3 regions of the Arthrobacter sp. NPDC056691 genome follow, and region 2 is predicted to be linked to each of the others. Evidence: riboswitches for the same ligand, from Rfam matches in the RefSeq annotation. Region 2 holds a riboswitch; each other region holds the start of a gene.
What was found. Region 2 has a riboswitch for cyclic di-AMP ahead of ACFRAU_RS20295 (LysM peptidoglycan-binding domain-containing protein). Riboswitches for the same ligand answer to the same signal wherever they lie in the genome.

Region 1: linked by a shared signal. The riboswitch ahead of ACFRAU_RS11940 (hypothetical protein) and the one ahead of ACFRAU_RS20295 (LysM peptidoglycan-binding domain-containing protein) in region 2 are both predicted to bind cyclic di-AMP.
Region 3: linked by a shared signal. The riboswitch ahead of ACFRAU_RS13705 (C40 family peptidase) and the one ahead of ACFRAU_RS20295 (LysM peptidoglycan-binding domain-containing protein) in region 2 are both predicted to bind cyclic di-AMP.

What each region holds. Positions count from the first base shown of each region.
Region 1 covers NZ_JBHTXX010000012.1:62,901-66,802, forward strand. The annotation lists gene ACFRAU_RS11930 (GTP pyrophosphokinase family protein) at 1-925, shown strand, start outside; gene ACFRAU_RS11935 (SulP family inorganic anion transporter) at 932-2,434, shown strand; cyclic di-AMP (ydaO/yuaA leader) riboswitch at 2,579-2,780, shown strand; gene ACFRAU_RS11940 (hypothetical protein) at 2,784-3,512, shown strand; gene ACFRAU_RS11945 (GGDEF domain-containing protein) at 3,722-3,902, opposite strand, start outside.
Region 2 covers NZ_JBHTXX010000031.1:14,926-18,827, reverse strand. The annotation lists gene ACFRAU_RS20300 (ArgP/LysG family DNA-binding transcriptional regulator) at 1-826, shown strand, start outside; gene ACFRAU_RS20295 (LysM peptidoglycan-binding domain-containing protein) at 962-1,966, opposite strand; cyclic di-AMP (ydaO/yuaA leader) riboswitch at 1,973-2,141, opposite strand; gene ACFRAU_RS20290 (NAD(P)(+) transhydrogenase (Re/Si-specific) subunit beta) at 2,303-3,676, opposite strand; gene ACFRAU_RS20285 (NAD(P) transhydrogenase subunit alpha) at 3,673-3,902, opposite strand, start outside.
Region 3 covers NZ_JBHTXX010000015.1:81,024-84,925, reverse strand. The annotation lists gene ACFRAU_RS13715 (HNH endonuclease) at 1-454, opposite strand, end outside; gene ACFRAU_RS13710 (NlpC/P60 family protein) at 678-1,466, opposite strand; gene ACFRAU_RS13705 (C40 family peptidase) at 1,569-2,261, opposite strand; cyclic di-AMP (ydaO/yuaA leader) riboswitch at 2,332-2,525, opposite strand; gene ACFRAU_RS13700 (M23 family metallopeptidase) at 2,638-3,453, opposite strand; cyclic di-AMP (ydaO/yuaA leader) riboswitch at 3,465-3,706, opposite strand; gene ACFRAU_RS13695 (metal-dependent transcriptional regulator) at 3,858-3,902, opposite strand, start outside.

The sequences.
Region 1 (3,902 bases), on a different contig from region 2:
GGCGGATTCCTTCCGGGAGAAGATCTCCCGGACCGAGGAACCACTGGAAGAGGGCGGCCCACGGCTCCTTAAGTTCCCGGACCCGTTCCGGACCCTCAACGACATGGTGGGCGTGCGCGTCATCACCAAGCTGCCGGCGGAGAACGCACTGGTGGCCAACCTGATCAAGCGCCAGCGGCACCTCTTCGACTGCCGCGGGGACCGCGAAAAGGACATCGGCTCCATCGAGTCCGGAACGTACGGCTACTCCAGCCGGCACCTGATCCTGCGCACCATCCAGAACGACGTCGTGAAGAACTACCAGCAGGTGTTCAACCCCGAGGTCCCGCCCAACGGCAGCTACTTCTTCGAATGTCAGATCCGCACCGTCTTCGCGCACGCCTGGAGCGAGATCGAGCACGACATCCGGTTCAAGGCGGAGGACCCGCGCGCCTGGACGCCGCACTTCGACCGCCAGTTCACCGCCACCGCCGCCATGCTGGAAACCGTGGAGAGCGCCTTCGCCGACCTGCATGAACGCTATGAGGAGGTCCGCAGCTACTGGGACGTGGACGGCGAGGGCGCGGCACAGCTCACCCCCAACCGCATCCGCGATGTCTGGCGCACCCTGCTTCCCCACGTAGACCGTAAAGTGGATGATGACTGGGGATGGGCGGCCGAACTCCTGGCGGCCCACGGACTCAAGCAGACCGTGCAGCTCGCCGGACTGCTCAGCGCCAACCGGATCACCGAGGTCCGCAGGGCCCTGGACCACCGCTACTCCCCCGGTCCCGACCGCCTCCTGGATGACCTCCTGCTGTGGCAGTACGGCACCAAACATATCGACCTCACCGCCGAGGCGCCCGACGCCGTTCCCCACCCGCGGCGCGACAGCCTCCTGCGGCGGCTGAAGCAGATCGAGCGCTACCGCCAGACCAAGAAATAGAGTTCCATGAAGCCCGAACAGCTCCAGTCCGTCCGGGCCACTCTCCGTTCCCCGCGGCGCCTCAAGACCGAGGCCCTCGCCGGACTGGTGGTGGCCCTCGCCCTCATTCCGGAAGCCATCGCGTTCTCCTTGATCGCCGGCGTGGATCCCCGGATCGGGCTGTTCGCCTCCTTCACCATGGCGGTCACCATCTCCTTCGTTGGCGGCCGGCCTGCCATGATCTCGGCCGCAACAGGCGCTGTCGCCCTGGTGATCGCGCCCCTGATGCGCAGCCACGGGCTGGACCACCTGATTGCCGCGGTGATCCTCGCCGGGGTCTTTCAGATCCTGCTCGCCGTCCTGGGCGTCACCCGGCTCATGCGGTTCATCCCGCGCTCGGTGATGGTGGGCTTCGTGAACGCGCTTGCCATCCTCGTGCTCATGGCCCAGCTGCCGGAACTGATCGGGGTTCCCTGGCCCGTGTATCCGCTGGTCGCCGCGGGCCTGCTGATTGTCGTCGGCTTCCGCAGGATCACGACGGCGGTGCCGTCACCTTTGGTGGCCATCGTCCTCCTGACGGTCCTCACCGTGGTGGCCGGGATCGACGTGCCCGCCGTCCAGGACAAGGGCCAGCTGCCGGAAAGCCTGCCCACGCTGTTCATCCCTCAGGTGCCGCTGACGTGGGAAACCTTCCAGACCATCGCACCGTTCTCGCTGTCCATGGCGCTGGTGGGGCTGCTGGAATCCCTGATGACGGCCAAGCTTGTGGACGACATCACCGACACCCGCTCCAACAAGACCCGCGAATCCTGGGGCCAGGGCGTGGCCAACATCGTCACCGGGTTCCTGGGCGGCATGGGCGGCTGCGCGGTAATCGGGCAGACCATGATCAACGTCAAGGGCTCCGGCGCCCGGAGCCGGGTGTCCACGTTCCTCGCGGGCGCCTTCCTGCTGGTGCTGGTGGTCACCCTGGGCGACATCGTGGGTCTCATCCCCATGGCGGCGCTGGTGGCGGTGATGATCTTCGTCTCGGCCATCACTTTCGACTGGCACTCTGTTGCACCCGCAACGCTGAAGCGGATGCCCAAATCGGAAACCGCCGTCATGCTGATCACCGTGGGCACGGTGGTGGTCACGCACAATCTGGCGATCGGCGTCGGCGTCGGGGTTTTGGCGGCGATGGCGATGTTCGCCCGCCGCGTGGCCCATTTCGCCACCGTCGACCGTACGGAAGTGGAGCTCAACGGCCGGACGGTGGCCACCTACACTGTGGACGGCGAACTGTTCTTCGCCTCCTCCAACGACCTCTACACGCAGTTCAACTACGCCCGCGACGCCGAGCCGGACATCGACAGCGTGGTGATCGACCTGCACGCCTCGCACCTGTGGGATGCCTCCACCATCGCCGTGCTGGACTCCGTCACGGAGAAATACCGCAGGCACGGCCGGGAGGTGGAACTGATCGGCCTCAACTCGGCCAGCATTCAGATGCGGGAACGGCTGGCCGGCAAGCTCAACGCCGCAGAGTGAGGCTCACCACACCAATCAGGCCCCGCCCCTCTACATGACGCGGGCAAGCCGGAAGTGAACGACACGGCGCCGTTACCTTAATGTGACATTGAGCGATGCCTCCCGTACGGTGGAAAACGTGCCTTTTTCACCGATAGGGCACTCCCGCGCTGATTGCCTAACTCTGCCGCAGCCCGAGGAACCAACCGAAGACCCATGTCCGGCAGAGACGGGGAAACCACTTTTCGGCCCGCTTATAGCGGGTCTTGGGGTGAAGCCGCGCAGTTCCTGACCACGCTCAGGACCGCGGCCGGGTGCCTCCCATCCGAATCCGACAGCTCACCTCGCAGGCATCGGGAGAGGCTTCTTCATGTCGTTCCGCATTATTTCTGGCCGCCGTGCTGCGGCCATCCTTGCCGCCTCCGGGCTGGCCTTCACCGGCAGCGTCGCAGCCAACGCCGCGAACGTTCCGGCCCAGCCGGCGCAGGCACCGACCGCCGCGGCCGCCAGCCAGGTCCAGGCTCCGCTGAACGCTGCCTCCAGCGTCAGGATCGAGTTTGAACGCCCCGCGGTCAAGTCGGCCCCGGCCCCCGTGGCGGCAACACCCGTCGTCGAAAAGCCGGCAGTAAGGAAGGCCGCGGCACCTGCAGCCGCCACCGTCGCTGCCGCGCCCGTTGCTACCGCGGCCCCCAAGGCTGCAGCTGCGCCGGCCGCGGCCGCACCGAAGGTCACCGTCAAGGCTGCCGCTCCGGCCCCGAAGGCACCCGTCAAGGCTGCCGCGGGCGTCAACGCAACCATGCTGGCGTCGGCCTACGCCCAGATCGGCATCACGCAGGACTGCACCGCCATGGTGGAGAAGGCCCTCGGCGCGGCCGGCATCCCTGTGGGTGACCTCGCGCCCATGCAGTTCCTGAACCATGGCGTGGTGGTCTCCACCCCGCAGCCCGGCGACATGGTGGTCCAGTCCGGCCACGTGGCAATTTACGCGGGCGCCGGCAAAGTCATCAGCGGCGGCATGAACGGCATCAACGCCACCATGGCCCACCCGCTGTCCTGGCTCACCGCCACGGGCCCCGTCACGTTTGTTCGCGCGGCCTAGCAGAACTGAAGAAACCGCCGTGTTCCGCTGCCTTGGGGGCGGCGGAACACGGCCATCCCCCAAGGTGCTCCCACCTTTCTACAAGGATGGTGGGAAACACTGGCTGTGCCTGATGAAAGACCGCAGTCTCCGGCTGCGAGTCAGGATCGCCGGGTCCGGATTGTCCCCCATGCATTCCGGATCCGGTGCCTGGGGAACCGGATGAGCTCTTAGCCCCTGACCGTGCGGTTCCGCCCCTGCGATTTGGCTTCGTAGAGGGCAACGTCCGCGGCCGCGATCACCTCGTCGAGATCGGCCGTTTTCGCGTTGTAGGTGGAAATGCCGTAGCTGACGGTCGGCATCCGCAGCAGCTCCGGGATGTGCAGCCCTGCCAGCCTCCTGCTGATTTCA
Region 2 (3,902 bases):
CACCCCCTCGGCCGTAAGCCAGCGCATCAAGGCGCTCGAACGCTCCGTGGGGAGCGTGCTGGTGCGGCGCCTCAAGCCGGTCCGGCCAACGCCGGCTGGCGAGCAGCTCCTCCGTTCGGCACGCCAGCTCCTGCTCCTCGCCGACGAGGCGGTCCTTGCCCTGCGCAGGCCGGAGACCACCGGGGAGGACGACGGCGGACGGCCCGGCGCCGGGCGGCTGCGGGTTCCCATTGTGGCCAATGCGGACTCGATCGCGACGTGGCTGCCGCCGGCCTACCGGGAGATTGCGCTCGGCGGCCGCGTGGCCCTTGAGCTGTTGCGCGACGATGAGCACGCCACGGCCGACCTGCTGCGGTCCGGCGATGCCGTCGGTGCGGTCACCGCGGATCCCCGGCCGGTACAGGGATGCACCATCCGGCCGCTCGGCACGATGGTGTACCGGGCCAAGGCGTCGCACAAGTTCGTGGCCAGATGGTTCCCTGGCGGGCCCACTCCGGAGGCCCTCGCCGCGGCCCCCGTCATGCAGTACGACCGGAAGGACACCCACCAGCTCGCTGTCCTCGCACGGGTCGCACCGGACGCCACTCCCCCGCAGCACTTCATCCCCGACTCAGTCCAGTACGTCGAATCGATCCACGCCGGCCTTGGCTGGGGCATGGTGCCGGACCAGCAGGACCCGGCGAACTTTCTCGTGGAGCTCGACCCGGCATGGAGCGAGGACCTGCGGCTCTACTGGCAGGTTTGGACGCTGGACTCGCCGGGCCTCACGGAGGTGACAGACGCCGTCGTCCGCGCCGCCCGGATCCTGCCGCCGCACCGGAAGTAGGTGGAGCGAAATTATGCGGCACGCTGCTCCCGGCCCACCCGTATTCCAGTTGGGGCATCAAGCGCAGCAGCGGCGGGTGCCGATGCACCCGCCGCTGCTGTGTCCGGTTGCCGCCGGTCAGGCGGGCATCCGCTGTTAGGCGTTCACCCGCACGTAAGTGGAGCCGGTGAGCCAGGAGGCCGGGTGCACGATGGTTTCGTTGACGCCGTTCATGCCGCTGCTGATGGCCTGGCCGCCGCCGATGTAGACGCCGACGTGTCCGCCGCTGATCATCAGGTCACCGGGCTGCGGGGAGGAGACCGGAGTTCCGTACTGGTAGAACTGCGCGGGCGCGAGGTCACCGACGGACTTGCCGACGGAGCGCAGGGCCTGCTCCACCAGGACGGTGCAGTCCTGGGTGGCACCAAGCTGCGCCCTGGCGGAGGCCACAATGGCTGCGCCCGCGCCGCTGGCTGCCGGAGCGGTTGCTGTTGCCGGGGTTATCGACGCGGAGGCGTTGTAGATTCCCATGCCGGCGGGCTCCGGGACGGCCGGGGCTGCAGGAACGGCCGGAACTGCAGGGGCCGCGGGAACAGCAGGGACCGCGGGGACCTCAGGCACTGCGGGAGTTACCGGCCCTGCGGGAGCCGCGGCCGCGCCGGGCCCCGGGATGAGGATCTGGTCACCGGGGTAAATGACGGAGGCCAGGGACAGGCCGTTCTCCGCGAGCAGTGCATCGAGGCTGACGCCGTGGCGTGCCGCGATGGCGCCGAGGGTGTCGCCGGGCGCAACGGTGTGCGACGCGCCTGCAACAGCCGATCCTCCGTCTGCCGGAGCCGGGACTGCCGGCGCAGGGGCCGGGACTGCCGGAGCCTGCGCCTGGGTGGGTGCGGCGAGCGCCTGGCCCGCGACGGACTTCACAGCAGCAGCGGCCGGGGCCGGGGCGGACTGTGCAGCGCCGCTGGCCGGAATCTCGGGCGCGTAGGCACCTGCGTGGGCAGGTGCCCCCGCGCCGAAGAGGAGTCCGGAAGCGACGGCGGCGGCGGCCGCCGGCTTGGCAACCGAGGCGGCATTGGACTTGAAGGAATACGACAGGCCCTGCAGGGCGATGGACGTCGTCGGGGTGGCGCGATGGCGCGCGGGCGTGAACTTACGTGACATGGTTGATGTGCCTCTCCCATGCCTGCGGGGTTAGCTGTCGGGTTCGGGTGGGAGTCACCCGGTCCTGCCCGCTGCTGGGCGCAGCGCCTGGACTTAACCCCTAGGCCTTGGCGCGCAAGGCCGGTACTAAGGTGGTTCCCCCGTCCCTGCCTGTTGGTGATAGCGAACGGATCCCGGTCAGCGGCAGGGCTCGGCATTCTGCCCGGGATGCCCTGAGCGGAACCAGGGCACCGGCCGAGGCTACCGCACCCCCGCACCAAAAGTCACATTTCGGTAACGGCGGCGGTTGAATAAGCAGTTGAGGAACCAGTGCAGGAGGGTGCAGACCCCAACACCCTACAGGGCCTTCACCGCGCCCAGCACCTTCGTCAGGGACTCCTTCGCGTCGCCGAACAGCAGCGTGGTCTGCGGCTCGAACATGAGGTCGTTCTCGATCCCGGCGAACCCCGGCCGCATGGAGCGCTTGAGGAACACCACCTGACGCGCGTCCGCCACCTCGAGGATTGGCATCCCGTAGATCGGCGAGCCGGCCGTGGTCTTCGCGGCGGGGTTCACGACGTCGTTCGCGCCGACCACCAGCGCGACGTCGGCGGTGCGGAACTCGGAGTTGATCTCGCCCATTTCCTTGAGCGATTCGTAGGGCACGTTGGCCTCGGCGAGCAGCACGTTCATGTGCCCCGGCATGCGCCCGGCCACCGGATGAATGGCGAAGTCCACGCGGGTGCCCCGGGATTCCAGGGCCTGCGCCAGCTCTGCCGCGGTGTGCTGCCCCTGCGCCACGGCGAGCCCGTAGCCGGGAACGATGATCACGCGCTGCGCGTAGCCTAGCAGCACCGCCACGTCCTCCGGGCTGGACGAGCGGACCGGACGGTCGCTCACGGCCGTGGATCCCGCCGTCGAACCTCCCCGGAACGCGCCGAACAGGATGCCGGCCACGCTGCGGCCCATGGCCGCGGCCATCGCGCGGGTGAGGATGGTGCCTGAGGCGCCCACGAGCGTGCCGGCCACCACCAGCAGCACGTTCCCCAGCACCAGGCCGGACGCCGCAACCGCCAGGCCGGTGAACGCGTTGAGCAGGGAGATGACGATCGGCACATCCGCGCCGCCCACCGGCAGCACCAGCAGCACGCCCGCCGCCAGGCCCAGCAACAGGAGCAGCAGCGCCAGGACCAGCGAACCGCCCGTCACGACGGCGGACGCGGCCCCGACCGCGGCAAGCAGGACCGCCCCCATGAGCACCGGCAGGCCGGGGAACACCACGGGACGGGTGGTCATGAGCTCCTGCAGCTTCGCGAACGTCACGGCCGAGCCGGCGAAGGACACCGCCCCCACCAGCAGGGTGAAGGCGACGGCGACACGCACCCAGGCGTCCTCCGCATGCGGCAGTTCCAGCAGCGCCACGAGCGCGGCGGCGCCGCCGCCCACGCCGTTGAACAGCGCAACGAGCTGCGGCATCTGGGTCATCTTGACGCGCCTGGCCACGGGGGCGGCCACACCGGAGCCGACAACAATGGCGCCGAGGATCAGGGGGACATTGTCCAGCCGGGTCGAAAAAAAGACCGTGACGACGGCGATCAGCGCACCAAAGGCGCCGATGAGGTTGCCCCGGCGGGCGGTGCGCGGGGAGTTCAGGCCCTTCAGCGCCAGGATGAAGAAGACGGCGGCCGCGAGGTACAGCAGGGCGGTGACATTGGGGTCCAGGAGGATCACCGCGTGGCCTCCGTGTTTTCCCTGGCGTCACCCTGAGGTTCACCCTGGGTGGGTTTGGCCGGTTTGTCGGGTTTGCGGCCGCGGAACATCTCGAGCATGCGGTCGGTCACCACAAAGCCGCCCACCAGGTTCGCCGTGGCAAGAACCACGGCCAGCAGCGCCACCGCGAGGACCCAGGGGTGCGTGGCCTGGCCGGCAACGATGATGGCGCCCACCAGGATGATCC
Region 3 (3,902 bases), on a different contig from region 2:
GCTTCTCCAGCTCCTTGATTTGCCACATGGTGCCCACCGGTGGAGCCGGATCGAACCGGAGCTTCCAGCCCATTTCACCGGGCGTGTGGTCACCCTTGACGTTGTTGCAGCGGAGGCAGGCCGCAACGAGGTTCTCCCAGGAGTCGGCACCGCCCCGGGATTTGGGCTGGACATGGTCTATGGTGTGAGCTGCCTTGCCGCAGTAGGCGCACCGGTGTCCGTCACGGCGAAGCACACCGCGCCTGCTCACCGCGGTGATCATGTTGTACCGGGGGCGGATGTAGCGGTTAAGGAGAATCACGGACGGACGGCCCATGATGTCCTGCGGCCCGACGACAGGATCGTCGCCTTCGGCCACCACGCTTGCCTTTCCGGTGAGCACAAGGACCAGCGCCCGGCGGAAGGTCACTACCGCCAGCGGTTCATATCCAGCATTCAGAACGAGTGTGCGCATGCACATACCTCTTCACGGCCGCACCCGGCAGAGGCGCGAGGGCCGGCTGCCCTCTGCATGTCCGGGCTATGGATCGACACCATAAGAGTAAACACTCAGTAGGCAGATGAGCGAATCGAACACAAGCATCGTCATGGCGTGTCACCAAAAATTCATGCGGACGCAAGGCAAAAAAGGACCCCCGTCAGTTGGCGGGGGTCCTTCCGTAATGCTTTGGGGTGTCTTAGCCGCCGACGCGGATGAAGACGGGGCCGGAGCCGACGTTCACGCTGAACAGTGCGGTGGTTCCGCCGTTCCAACCGCCGTGGACGGCCTGCCCGTTGCCGACGTACACAGCGATGTGGGCCAGGCCCATGCCGCCGTTCTGGTAGTAGGCGAGGTCGCCCGGCTGGGCTTCAGCAGCACTGACGGTGCGGCCGAGGGACAGGTAGCCTGCCGGCCAGCCGTGGTAGTGGATGCCCACGGCGGCGAGTGCGTTGGTGGCCAGCGCGGTGCAGTCCTGGGAGACGCCCAGCTGTGCGTAGGCAGCCGCAGCAATCGCAGCACCCTGGCCGCTGGCAGCCGTGGTCTTCGGCGCTGCCGGGGCAGCGGTCTCGACGGCGGCGGTGGCCTGGACTGCCGGTGCTGCGTCAGCAGCCGGAGCGGCGTCAACCGCGGGGGTGGCTTCCTGGACCTTGACTACAGGCTTGGGAGCCTCGACAACGGGAGCCGGCGCGGTGGAAACAGCAGGCTTCTCGTAGGAGATGGCGATGCTGGAAGCAGCGGAGATGGTGGCCGGCGCAGCGGACTGGACCTCCAGCGTGGAAGCCGGAACGGATTCGCGCTGAACGTTGGCCTCAGCAGCGTTGGCGGCGATGCCGCTGGTCAGGACAAGACCCGAAGCAGCAGCGATAACTGCGGCCTGGCGGCCCATGCCACCGGCGTTGTCGCCGACGGCCTTGGCAATGACAGCCAGCGAGTTGGTCTTGGTGACCTCGGCGCGGTGCCGTGCAATGGTCGCACGTGTAGTCATTAAAGTTTCTCTCTTTCGTGTTCCACAGACCGCGGTAGCAGGCCGTGGGTTATCGACGCGCCGGCATCTTGGGGGTAAGCCGGCCCGCCTCGAATCGGATTTTTAGCGAAGGGTGTAAAAAGCGGACGTGCCCGTTGCGGACACCGCGTGCAGGAGAGTGCCCTGCGAGGGGTTCAGCGCGCTGATCATCATGCCGTTGCCGACGTAGATGCCCACGTGGGCGCCGCCGTTCTGCATGACCAGGTCGCCGGGAGCAGGCGTGGAGGTGGGCTTCATGGCGTTCCACGCGTTGACGCGGGGAATGCTGATGCCTGCCTGTGCGTAAACCCACTGAGTGAAGCCGGAGCAGTCCCAGCCGCTGGGCGTGGTGCCGCCCCAGACGTAGGGGCTGCCGATGCCGGTGTACGCGATTGCTGCCAGTCCGGAAGCTGCTGCGGAGGCCGCACCATCAGTGGACTTTGCGGTGACGGCCTTGGCCGCACCGGCGCTCTCGTCGCCGGCCTGGCCTGCATCGGCCGTCTGGCTCTCATCGTTCGACTGCGGAGCGATGGCTTCGGCGACCGGGGCTGCCACGGTGGTGACAGCAGGACGCTCGAAAGAGACAGTGGCGGTGGGCGCGGCGGTCACAGCAAGCTGTGCGGCCTGGGATCCGGTCTCCGAGGAGGCGGAAACACCAATGTTGGCGTCGGCTGCGTTGGCAGGCATGCCAACACTCAGGATGAGTCCTGAAGCAGCTGCGATAACAGCTGCCTGGCGACCTACTGTGCCGGCATTGGCGCTAACCGCCTTGGACACGGAGTCCAACGGGTTCATACGAACCGTTTGCGCGCGGTGGCGCGCGGCATTGTGGCGTGAAGACACGAAGGTAGCCTCTCCCAATGCCTGCGAGGTGAGCTGTCGGATTCGGATGGGAGTCACCCGGCCGCTCCGCTTCCTGGGAAGCTTTGCGACTTAACCCCAAGGCCTTCTTGCGAAGACCAAAATTGGTTCCCCCGCCCCTGCCAGACGATGTAATGCGAACGGACCTTGAGCGGTGGCAGAGTTAGGCAATCCACTCAAGAGCGTCAACTTCGGAAAAGTTGACGCGGTTTAGACGGTACAGCAGTTCGGAGCCAATGTCACATTCAGGTCACGGCGTGTCACAGGAATGAGAGTGCTCGCTCGACGTGGCTCAGAGCCAGCCGAGGGGATCAACGACGTCCCCGTTGACCATCACCTCGAAGTGGAGGTGGCAGCCCGTGGAGGCGCCCGTGGTCCCGCTGAGGGCGATAACTTCGCCCCGGGTGACCTTCTGGCCAACCTGGACGCTGGAGGACGACAGGTGGTTGTACGTGGTCTCCAGGCCGTTGCCGTGATCGATCACCACGCGGTTGCCTCCCCCATAGGGGTGCCATCCCGAAAAGGTGACCTTACCGCTGGCCGCGGCAAGCACCTGGGTGCCGCACTGGGCAGCGAAATCCTGGCCGCGGTGGAACTCGCCGGCGCCGCCGGTGATCGGACTGACCCGGTAACCGAACGGCGAGGACCTGACCAGCGTGGTCAGCGGGCCGCCCAGGGTACCCACCGAGGCCGAACGGCTGATGCTGCCGGCTGACTGGGCGCTGAGGAGCTGCTTCAGCTTTCCGTCCGGGTCGCCGGTGGTGGAGACGGACGTGCGGCTGAAGTCGATCTTTGCTGCCGCTTCAGCCGAGACCTTCGGCTGGGCCGAGGCAGCGGACGCAGACGCCCCTCCCGGCTCTCCGGCGGCCAGGACAGGGCTGGTGGCGGGGACAGTAACAGTCAGCAGCAGGCCGGTGGCAGCGAGGACTACGCCGGCTTTCTGCCCCACGCCACTGGCCGAGGCAAAATCCGTAACCTGCCGGAAGGGACCCCGGCGGCGGCGCGCTTCACGCTGGGCGTCCCGGGGACGGTCCGCGGCAATGGCCTCCGCGAGGCGCGGCTCCGGAGCGGGACCGGTCGCGCGGCGGCGGCCCCGGGCATTCTGCATGGACAAGTACTGTTTCCTCTCTGGATAGCCTGCGAAGTTAGCTGTCGGATTCGGGTCAGAGAGTTCGGACCCGGTCCGCCGTAACAAGCCGTTCCGGCACAGGGGTATCCCGAGAGGATTCCTTCTGCGGAAAAGACTTGCTGCTGCGGACTTCACCCCAAGGCTGTTGAAACAGCCGGTTGTGGTTCCCCCGCCCCTGCCAGTGGGTGACTCGTACTACTGATCTGCTGGCAAGGTTCGGCTCCAGATCAGGTAACGCTTTAGTATCGGCGTTGCCGTTTAACTATAGGCGATTAAAGAAGCGCAGTAATAATTCCGTTATATTCCCTGTGCAAAAGTGGTAGGTCATCCTGCCTGCAGATGTCAGACAGGAAGCCGCACCCGGCCCACGGGCCCGTTGGGAGCTAGTCCAGGCGCACGAACACGTGCGCGGCAACTTCCGGCGGGAG